DNA from 3 places in the Alteromonas sp. S015 genome. Region 1 is predicted to be linked to each of the others. Evidence: predicted binding sites of a transcription regulator. Region 1 holds the regulator's gene; each other region holds the start of a gene.
The links. Region 1 encodes FNR, which switches genes on or off when oxygen is low (the NO sensors DNR and NnrR bind a similar motif). Its sites were predicted from a motif close to TTGATCTAGATCAA; they were not measured.

Region 1 (3,282 bases):
GGCGTATGAAGTGAAGGATACGCTGAGAGAAGATACGCAAGAAACGCTCGATATATTAGCTACAAGCCATACCCTTGCCGTTTTGAGTGGTGACACACAACAAAACGTTAACGCGCTTACCGCAACACTGCCTATTTCGACGGCTAAAGGTGGCCTAACACCAGAGCAAAAGTACGAAACCGTTCAAGCTATGCAGCAATCTGGTGCCAAAGTGATGATGATGGGTGACGGTATCAACGACGCGCCTGTTCTTGCCAGTGCTGATGTGGCGATTGCAGTGGGTAATGCCACCGACGTGGCTAAAACTGCCGCCGACGTGATATTACTTGGCGATCAGTTGCTTTCTGTGCCAGAACTTATTCGAACTGCGCATCAAGTGAAGCAAAAAATAAGGCAAAATATTGGTTGGTCGGTAGGTTACAACGTCTTGATCTTACCTTTCGCCGTATCTGGACTACTTTCTCCATGGATGGCTGTTGTTGGTATGTCGTTAAGCAGTATTATTGTAGTTACAAACTCAACGCGACTTTTGAGCAAATAGCATGAGTATTATTTACGTATTGATTCCAATCGCCATCATTATCGTTGCCGTTGCTATCGTGATATTCTTTTGGGCGGTGAAAACCAATCAATTTGAAGACTTAGACCGTCAGGGTTACAGCATACTGTTTGACGATGATCTTCCGCCTGAAGAAAAAAAGCTCGCTGAGCAACGCAAGCAACTGCAAGACAGTAAAATAGATAAAAGCCAAGCGCCACATGGAAGGGATTAATTACTTCTCGGCCTTTCTAATTGGCTTAGCAGGCGGTGTGCACTGTGTAGGTATGTGCGGTGGAATAGTCGCGGCGCTCAGGATGGTATCGCCTAAAGGCGCTTCAGCACTGCCCTATACCCTTGCCTATAACATGGGGCGTATAGTGAGCTATACCATCGCTGGCGCAATGACCGGAGCACTTGGAAAAATAGCAGCAGACTATATCCCCCTTGCCAACTATGCCCTTTCTCTACTTAGCGGAGTTATGTTGCTTCTGTTAGCCTGCTATTTGGGCAAGTGGTGGACAGGCTTAGCGCTACTTGAAAATGCAGGTAAAGGACTCTTTTCCAAACTCCAGCCGTTATCTAAGCGCTTTTTGCCGTTCAAAACTCCTTTTAGTGCCATACCTTATGGGTTTATCTGGGGCTGGTTGCCTTGTGGACTCGTGTATTCAACACTGACTTGGTCACTGGCAGCGGGTAATGCGCTTGAAGGTGCTGCTACTATGTTTTTCTTCGGTTTAGGTACATTACCCACCTTGCTCGCTGCAAGCGCTGGCAGCCAATATATTATGCGTAGTTTTCAGCACCATCATTTTAGACAAATAATTGCAGTAATGATGGCAATATATGCCGCTTATGTTATTCATGAAGCAATCGTTTAAAAATGGGTGTATTATTGTCCGGTATTCTTTTAGAGAGCGTGCATTATGAGCAAAGGAAGCCAATTTTCTATTCACTGTCAAAACTGTAGTTTTAGTCACTTATGTTTACCGGTGGCGTTAAACAAGACAGAAATTGAGTCTCTTGACGATATAATCGAGCGTAAAAAGCCGCTTCACAAAGGTGATACGCTTATTCAAACTGGCGATAAGTTCCGTTCTCTATTCGCTGTGAGAACTGGCTCATTTAAATCTTTCGTAACTAATACTGAAGGTGAAGAACAGATTACAGGCTTCCATTTTCCTGGTGACATTATTGGTTTTGATGCCTTACGGGAAAACAGACATCAAAGTTATACCTCTGCCTTAGAAACCGCCATGGTCTGTGAACTGCCCTACGAAACCCTCGACGAAATGTCAGTACAATTTCCAAAGCTTCGCCACCAGATTATGAGCTTCATGAGCGCGGAAATAAAACAAGATCACGACATGATCATGCTTTTAAACAAGCGCACTGCCGAAGAGCGTCTATTGTACTTCATTTCACATTTGTCGCAGCGCTTTGAGGAGCGTGGTTTTTCGCACAGAGAATTCCACTTAACCATGACGCGTAACGAAATTGGAAACTATTTAGGATTGACGATAGAAACCATTAGTCGTCTGTTAAGTCGTTTTCAAAAAGACAACATCATAAAAGTGGACGGAAAACTAATCACTATTGTAGATTTCGATCTACTCAACACTAAATTAGCAGCGCTAAACGGTCCAAGCGTTGTCTGCGGATGATGTTTTTTTGTCTCGACAATGCGCGCGTAATGCGCGCTTTTTTATGCAATAACGTTTTGTAACATTCAGCTCCTTCTAACGTCTATCCCTTTCCGCCCCTCTATGTGTTTAATGAACATAAATATCAATGCTTAATAACTGGCTTGTAAAATTCTTGATCTAAAACAACTTACGTTTTTCACAATGTCGATTATAGTTATTATGAGCTATTTGTTAAAGAACATCGATTTGGACAGCCGCTACTAAGTTTCGTAGTTAAGGGGACGTTATGATTGAGTGTAAACGAATTCTGGCCGTGGTAGATGCCGAGCGCGATAACCAACCTGCACTTAGCCGAGCTTATGAACTCGCTTCAAAAACGGGCGCTTCAGTTATCGCTATGATGGTGGTTTATGATTTATCTTATGATATGGCGACGATGCTTAGCCCCGATGAACGCGAGTCAATGCGCGATGCGGTAACGAAAGAGCACGCTAAATGGTTAGCGACCCACTTAAGAGAACAAGGGTTCACAGAAACTGACATAGTTGTAGAGTGGAATAATCGTGCGTATGAGTCGATCATTTACTACACCCTAAACAACCAGATCGATATAGTGGTAAAGGCAACCAAAAAGCACGACGATCTTGCTTCTGTCATTTTCACGCCTACAGACTGGCATTTAATGCGTAAGTGCCCTCGCCCCGTGCTGCTCGTTAAAGAGCACGGCTGGCCAGAAGGCGGAGAGATTATTGCTGCGGTAAACGTAGGCAGCGAAGACGATGAACACGCCGCACTAAACGACAAACTTACCCTCATTGCTAATGACTACGCATCCTTACTAAAAGGTAACGTTAATTTGGTGAACAGCTACCCGTCAACGCCTCTAAACATTGCCATAGAAGTGCCTGAGTTCGACCCCGATACCTATCACGATGCGGTAAAAAATCACCATTTAAAGGAAATGCGAAGTCACGCGTTGAAGTATGGTATCCCTGAAAACAAATGTGTAGTAAGAGAAGGATTGCCAGAAAAGGTCATTCCTCAAGTGGCAAAAACACTAGATGCAGAGCTAGTCGTAATAGGCACCGTGGGGCGTGT
Region 2 (3,282 bases), on a different contig from region 1:
CATCAACATAAGTGTTCCCATGTATGCGATTAGAAGTACCGTATAGATGACAAGGTAGAGCGTGAATGACAGCGCAATATTGGCCGGTGGTAATTGGGTAACGGCATCAGCGGTTCTTAATACACCGCTTACCAAATAGGGCTGACGGCCTATTTCCGTTACGTACCAGCCTGCTAGTGTTGCTATCCAGCCGCTAAACGCCATGCCTGCAAACGTGCGTTTAAGCCAAACGGGGAAGTCTTTGTTGCGCATAAGATAAAGACTGCCAAGCCATGACACAGCAAGCATCAACACGCCCATACCCACCATGACTCTAAAACCGAAGAACACAGGGGCAACCGGCGGATGTTCCCCCTCAAACTCGTTTAGCCCTTTTATCTCGCCTTTAAGCTCATGGGTAAGGATTAAGCTTGCACCATAAGGAATGGGAACTTCAAAATGATTTTCTTTACTCTCTTCGTCTGGAATTGCAAAAAGCAATAAGGGCGCACCTTCAGTGGTTTCCCATAGTCCTTCCATCGCTGCTACCTTTTGAGGTTGATGCTCAAGCGTATTTAAACCATGCATGTCGCCAGCAAAAATTTGCAGAGGAATTAACACTGCTGCCGTATAGGTAGCTGTTTTGAGTGCGAGCTTGGGCGCAAGCTTATCGTCGCCTTTAAGCATGCGGTAGGCTGAAAGGCCGGCTATAAGGAAACTGGCCGTTAGACCAGACGCCAACATCATGTGTACAAAGCGGTAGGGGAAAGACGGGTTAAAAATAATTTCCTTCCAGTTTGTGGCATACACCACACCGTCGACCACTTCAAAGCCCTGCGGGGTTTGCATCCAGCTATTAAGCGCCAAAATCCAGAACGCAGAGGTTGTAGTGCCAAGTGCAACAATGAGGGTTGAAGCCGTATGCAGCCAGTTCGGAACACGGCGTATGCCAAACAGCATGATGCCTAAAAACGTGGCTTCTAAGAAAAAGGCGGTAAGTACCTCATAACCGAGTAGTGGCCCCGCCACATTACCTACTTTCTCCATAAATCCAGGCCAGTTAGTACCAAACTGAAATGACATGGTGACGCCGCTTACTACACCCAAGGCGAAGCTTAGGGCAAAGACACGTACCCAAAAGCGATACATACGCATCCACACAGGGTGACCCGAAATATTAGAGCGCAGCTTAAAGTAAAATAGAAACCAGCCCATCGCCATGGTGATGGTTGGAAACAAAATATGAAAACTAATATTTAACGCAAATTGTAAACGAGACAGCAAGAATGCATCCACAGAAGGCCCCCTTAGTTAACGCTGTTTTTCCCCGGAAGTAGCTTGTCCTTAAGCTCAAGCATACGGCCCACGCCAGAACCCAACTTCATCAACGTGTTTAACTTTTCAGGTCCAAGATTTTGAAGCTCTTCAGACCATGCCGTAATTGATTCGAGTAAATCGTGAATTTCGTTCAGTTTATGTTGTGCACTTGCCTCTTTTTCATTGGCAGGTGCGTCAAGCAACAAATCACGCAGTAGACTCATGGTTGGGTCTATCTCGCGCTTTCTTCGCTCTTCAAATACTCGGTTCGCCAGTGTCCAGATATCGCCCGCGGGAATAAAAAACTCCTTTCTCTCGCCAGGAACATGGTGCTGTTTAACTAAGCGCCATGACTGAAGCTCTTTTAAACCCATGCTGGTGTTGCCTCTAGAGATATTGAGCGCATCGGCAACCTCTTGTGCTGAAATAGGCTCTTCATTTAATACAATAAGTGCAAGAATTTGCCCTACTGTTCGATTAAAACCCCAGCGACTTCCCATTTCTCCAAAGTGCATCACCGCAGAAGTAATTAAAGGCGTCATTTTCATTTTTATATTCCAGAAGTTTCAGAAATTACTGAAAGTTTATTGCGTCAGATCAAAAAAAGCAATAATAAAGCACGTTATTAGCAATATTTAATTTGTTAATTAATGAATGTGAATCGAGAAAGTCTCTTCGATATTACATGATTTATTAACGATAAGTTGTTATCGTGGCGATATTTACTGCTCTAATCATGAAAGTTCGCTTTCCAAATTTCTCGGCGCAAGGTAATGCAACAAAATCAATACTCACAGCCTTCACTTCAAAATTGTGAAGACGAGGCCATTCATTTAATCGAAAGCGTTCAGAGCTTTGGATATGTCATCGCGATAAACCCTGATACCAAAAAAATTCAGGTATTTAGTGAAAACATAAAAGAGCTATTTAAAGTAGCTATAGTGGCAGGAGAAACACCAGTCACAGACCTAATTGATGTGCCTTCGGCAGATGCGCCCACATTCAAAACTATCCATAACGCAGTAAAAGGTGGAAGTGTTCGCCACGCCTATCAGTGGAAATTTGCAAAAAATGCGCTTTGGCTAGATAACTGGGAAAAGGAAGGCAGCGGCGTTGCATTTGATTCAAATGGTTTACTGGTAATAGAGTTAGAACCCACTCCTCAGTTGAGTTATGAAGCGGCCCAGCAATGGGTGCCAATGGATGTAGATATTCGCGCCTTATTACCTAACGTAGATGACAAGGACTCGATTGATGACGTCGCAGATGCGATAGCGGAGGTATTTAAAGATTATATCGGCTTCGATGTTGTGATGGTTTATCAGTTTGATAATACCTATTGCGGCGAAGTCATCGGAGAAGCAGCTGAACCAGACTCGCGTTCATTTAAAGGGCTAAAGTTTCCTGCATCGGATATTCCTAAACAAGCTCGAGAACTCTACCTTAAGAACCGTGTGCGTTGTGTATTTGATGTTGAGGAGCAACCTGTGCCTCTACAGCCACCTTTAATTGAAGCGCAACGCACGCCGATAGATCTTTCTATGTCCATGGTTCGTTCAGTTTCACCTATACATATTAATTACTTGAAAAATATGGGTATTCGTTCATCGTTCTCCGTATCGCTTGTGTTCGAAGGAAAGCTGTGGGGGCTGCTCGCTTGCCACAATAGTGAGCCCAAATACGTCGACCAGAAAAAGCGTTTAGTCTGCGAATCACTTGGACACCTTTATGCCTGGCAAATGCATACCAAAGCGCTTCATTCCAAGAAAGAGCAGTTTCAAGCACGTCAGCGTAAGCTGAACAATATTGTGCATCAACTCACTTCCTACTCAAACCCTCTCGAGGCTATATCGCACAAGGAAACCCCTTTGCTGGAAGTTGCTGATGCTTGTGGTATGGCGGTAGTTACACCAACAGGTAATTACTCTGTTGGGAAAACGCCTTCAGAAAAAACCTTAACCCGATTGTTAGGCAAGTTTTCTATCG
Region 3 (3,282 bases), on a different contig from region 1:
AACGCCATTCGCCCTGACAGACGCACCGATATTTTTTCAAGTTGGCCAGGGCCTAACACCTGGTTGTTGCCCAAATCGGCGTCGGCACCTGCGTGGTTAACGGGAAAGCACAGTAAAATAGCGGTGCGCGTTACTAATCACCCTGTGGTAGTGGACTTGTGTAATAAACTAGGAAAACCATTAGTTTCTACCAGCGCTAACTTAACCGGCCAACCGCCGGCTACCACTACTGAAGAGGCAAAAGCCGTATTCGCTGATTCCGTTTTCTACGTTGATGGTGCAGTAGGCGGTGCAACTAAACCCAGTATCATTCGCGATGGTGACACAGCAGAGGTAATAAGAGCATGACATCAGCAGAATTACTGGACGGTAAAAATGCCGCTGAAGTAATAGAGCAAGTAAAAAGCTATCTACTAGGGCTGCAGGACACAATCTGCCAAACCCTCGAGCTCGCCGACGGAAAAGGTCAGTTTGTTGAAGATAGCTGGCAGCGTGAAGAAGGTGGCGGTGGCCGTTCTCGAGTATTAAAAAATGGTGCGGTGATTGAACAAGGCGGCGTTAACTTTTCCCATGTGTTTGGCAGTCAAATGCCTGCATCAGCAACGGCTAATCGACCTGAATTAGCAGGAAGAAACTTTCAGGCCATGGGGGTATCACTCGTTATTCATCCACATAACCCGTATATCCCAACATCTCATGCTAATGTTCGCTTTTTTATTGCAGAAAAAGAGGGCGAAGCACCTATTTGGTGGTTTGGCGGCGGCTTCGACTTGACGCCTTTTTATCCGTTTAAAAATGACGTTTTGCATTGGCATGACACTGCGAAGAAGTTGTGCAAACCATTTGGCGATGATGTCTACCCTAAGTACAAAAAGTGGTGCGACGACTACTTTTATTTAAAGCATCGCCATGAAACTCGCGGCGTGGGTGGCTTGTTTTTTGACGACCTTAATGAATGGGGCTTTGAACAGTCATTTGCGTTTATGCAGGCCGTTGGCAATGGCTTTATCGATGCTTACGTTCCTATTGTAGAGCGTCGTAAGCAAACCGATTTTGGCGAAAGAGAGCGTGATTTTCAACTTTATCGGCGAGGCCGCTACGTTGAATTTAATCTAGTATTTGATCGCGGCACTTTATTTGGGTTGCAAACTGGCGGTCGTACGGAGTCCATTTTAATGTCAATGCCGCCACTTGCCCGCTGGGAGTATTGTTATACACCTACCCCAGGGAGCGCCGAAGCTAAGCTTACAGATTGGTTAAAACCCACCGATTGGTGATGATTTTTCAACTAGGCAGCGTTAAGATTCTAAAGTTTACTGCCTATAACAGCACGAATCTTTAATGACTAAAAAACGCCGTATTAACGTTAATGCGGCGTTTTTTTGATCTACATCAAGGTTGAATATCATCAGTGTTTCAGTGAGTTATCAAGCTTGCGCTGGATCAATGTTTCTCTTAACCACAGGCGTAAAGTAACGCCATCTTAGTTAAAAACAAAAGAGACACATCATGCGCAAACACACTTTATCTGCACTTTGCCTTACACTTGCTGCACTTTCACCTTTAGCTAGCGCTCATCAACAGGGCGACTGGATTGTTCGTGGAGGTGTTACTACAGTTGCTCCTGACGAATCGACTTCTAACATCGTCGCGGGTGGAACTGATCTTGGCGTGGCCCTTAATATCGATAACGATACTCAACTAGGTTTAAATGTAGCGTACTTTATTACTGACAACATTAATATCGAGCTGCTTGCCGCAACACCCTTTAAGCACGACGTTAATTTTTCTGTTGCTGACCCGTTAGGTACAGGCAACCAGCTTGGTGAGGTAACGCACCTACCTCCAACGCTTACTGCGAACTACTATTTTAATGATGCCAGCTCTGCGTTTCAGCCGTACATTGGTGCAGGTATCAACTATACCTTTATCTTTGATGAAGAGTTTACAGGTGCGAATGAAACAGCTGGCTTAAGCGACCTATCGCTTGATAATTCATTTGGCTTATCGGCACAGGTGGGAATGGATTACCAAATTGATACCAAATGGCATGTCAATGCATCGGTTCGATTCATTGATATAGATACCGAAGCAACCTTCAAAGTGGGTGATGCTGCTGGAAAGGTAAGTGATATTGAAATAGATCCTTGGGTGTATACCTTATCGGTGGGTTACACATTCTAATTCTTAGTTTCACGCCTTATTAACTATTAGGCTTTCACAATTGCACTACTTTATGCGCCATAAAGAGCGTAGACAGTAACAGGGGAGTTGCGCGTTAAAAGGTTAATCCTTTCAACGCGCTTTTTTATTTTGTATTCACCATGTGATTGGCGAGTTGATCAAGTGCGTCTATCAACTGTTGAGCTAAGGCGATATCTTCAACCGTTTTAAACATGGCTTTTCGCATGCAATACATCCACTGCGCTTTTAACTCTGGTGTTACGGTATAAGGTAGGTGGCGTGCACGCAGACGCGGGTGGCCATACTGCTGCTGATAATCATCAGGACCACCAAGCCATAAACTTAAATATAGAAAGAACACGTGGCGAATTCTGTCTAATGGCTGGGGGTGAATAGCTAGCAGTTCATTGGCGAGTGGATCGGTTTCCATTATGTCGTAAAACGTATTTGCTAATTCCCGTACTTTCTCCTCTCCACCTATACGTTCATATGGTGTACTCTGCGAAGCACGATTATCGCTTTTCTTCTTTATATTAAATAAGTCTCGTATTCCCATGAAAAAATTCGCTGTATTCGGAAATCCTATTGCACAGAGTTTATCACCAACTATCCATCAAATGTTTGCTGAACAAGTGGGAGAAAAGATTTCTTATGAAAAGATACTTGCGCCAGTAGACGGTTTTGTAGATGCCGCCAACGCGTTTTTAGCTCAGGAAGGCGCGGTAGGTTGTAACGTCACCATGCCTTTTAAGCTTGATGCATTCAACTTGGCAAAGGTAGATGACCAAGCAGCCAAAGATGCACAAGCTGTTAATACGCTAATGAATGGTGACAGCGGTGAAATATGGGGATTCAACACTGATGGTGTAGGGCTGGTAAACGACTTGCTTAACAGCGGTGTGGAAATTAAGGGTAAGCGCGTGTTGCTTATTGGTGCCGGCGGCGCAGCCCGTGGCGTAATCTCCCCGTTATTAAAAGCAGGGGCCGCCTCTTTAACCATCACCAATAGAACCAAAGCGAAAGCAGAGGAAGTGGCAGGTGCCGCTTCAAACGCTAAAGTGCAGGTGGCTGCGCTTGAAGATATCGCAGATGTTGCGC

Region 2: a site for FNR is predicted at 1,884-1,897, ahead of V7R42_RS17680 (GbsR/MarR family transcriptional regulator). Genes of this name have one in related genera too.
Region 3: a site for FNR is predicted at 1,383-1,396, ahead of V7R42_RS06430 (OmpW family outer membrane protein). Genes of this name have one in related genera too.

What each region holds. Positions count from the first base shown of each region.
Region 1 covers NZ_JAZETO010000006.1:236,485-239,766, forward strand. Annotated here, with positions in the region: gene V7R42_RS13080 (heavy metal translocating P-type ATPase) at 1-541, shown strand, start outside; gene ccoS (cbb3-type cytochrome oxidase assembly protein CcoS) at 543-773, shown strand; gene V7R42_RS13090 (sulfite exporter TauE/SafE family protein) at 760-1,419, shown strand; gene fnr (fumarate/nitrate reduction transcriptional regulator Fnr) at 1,465-2,202, shown strand; gene uspE (universal stress protein UspE) at 2,471-3,282, shown strand, end outside.
Region 2 covers NZ_JAZETO010000010.1:66,194-69,475, reverse strand. Annotated here, with positions in the region: gene V7R42_RS17685 (cytochrome ubiquinol oxidase subunit I) at 1-1,275, opposite strand, end outside; gene V7R42_RS17680 (GbsR/MarR family transcriptional regulator) at 1,287-1,844, opposite strand; gene V7R42_RS17675 (ATP-binding protein) at 2,070-3,282, shown strand, end outside.
Region 3 covers NZ_JAZETO010000003.1:2,264-5,545, reverse strand. Annotated here, with positions in the region: gene V7R42_RS06440 (Sua5/YciO/YrdC/YwlC family protein) at 1-348, shown strand, start outside; gene hemF (oxygen-dependent coproporphyrinogen oxidase) at 345-1,277, shown strand; gene V7R42_RS06430 (OmpW family outer membrane protein) at 1,510-2,184, shown strand; gene V7R42_RS06425 (group II truncated hemoglobin) at 2,309-2,740, opposite strand; gene aroE (shikimate dehydrogenase) at 2,739-3,282, shown strand, end outside.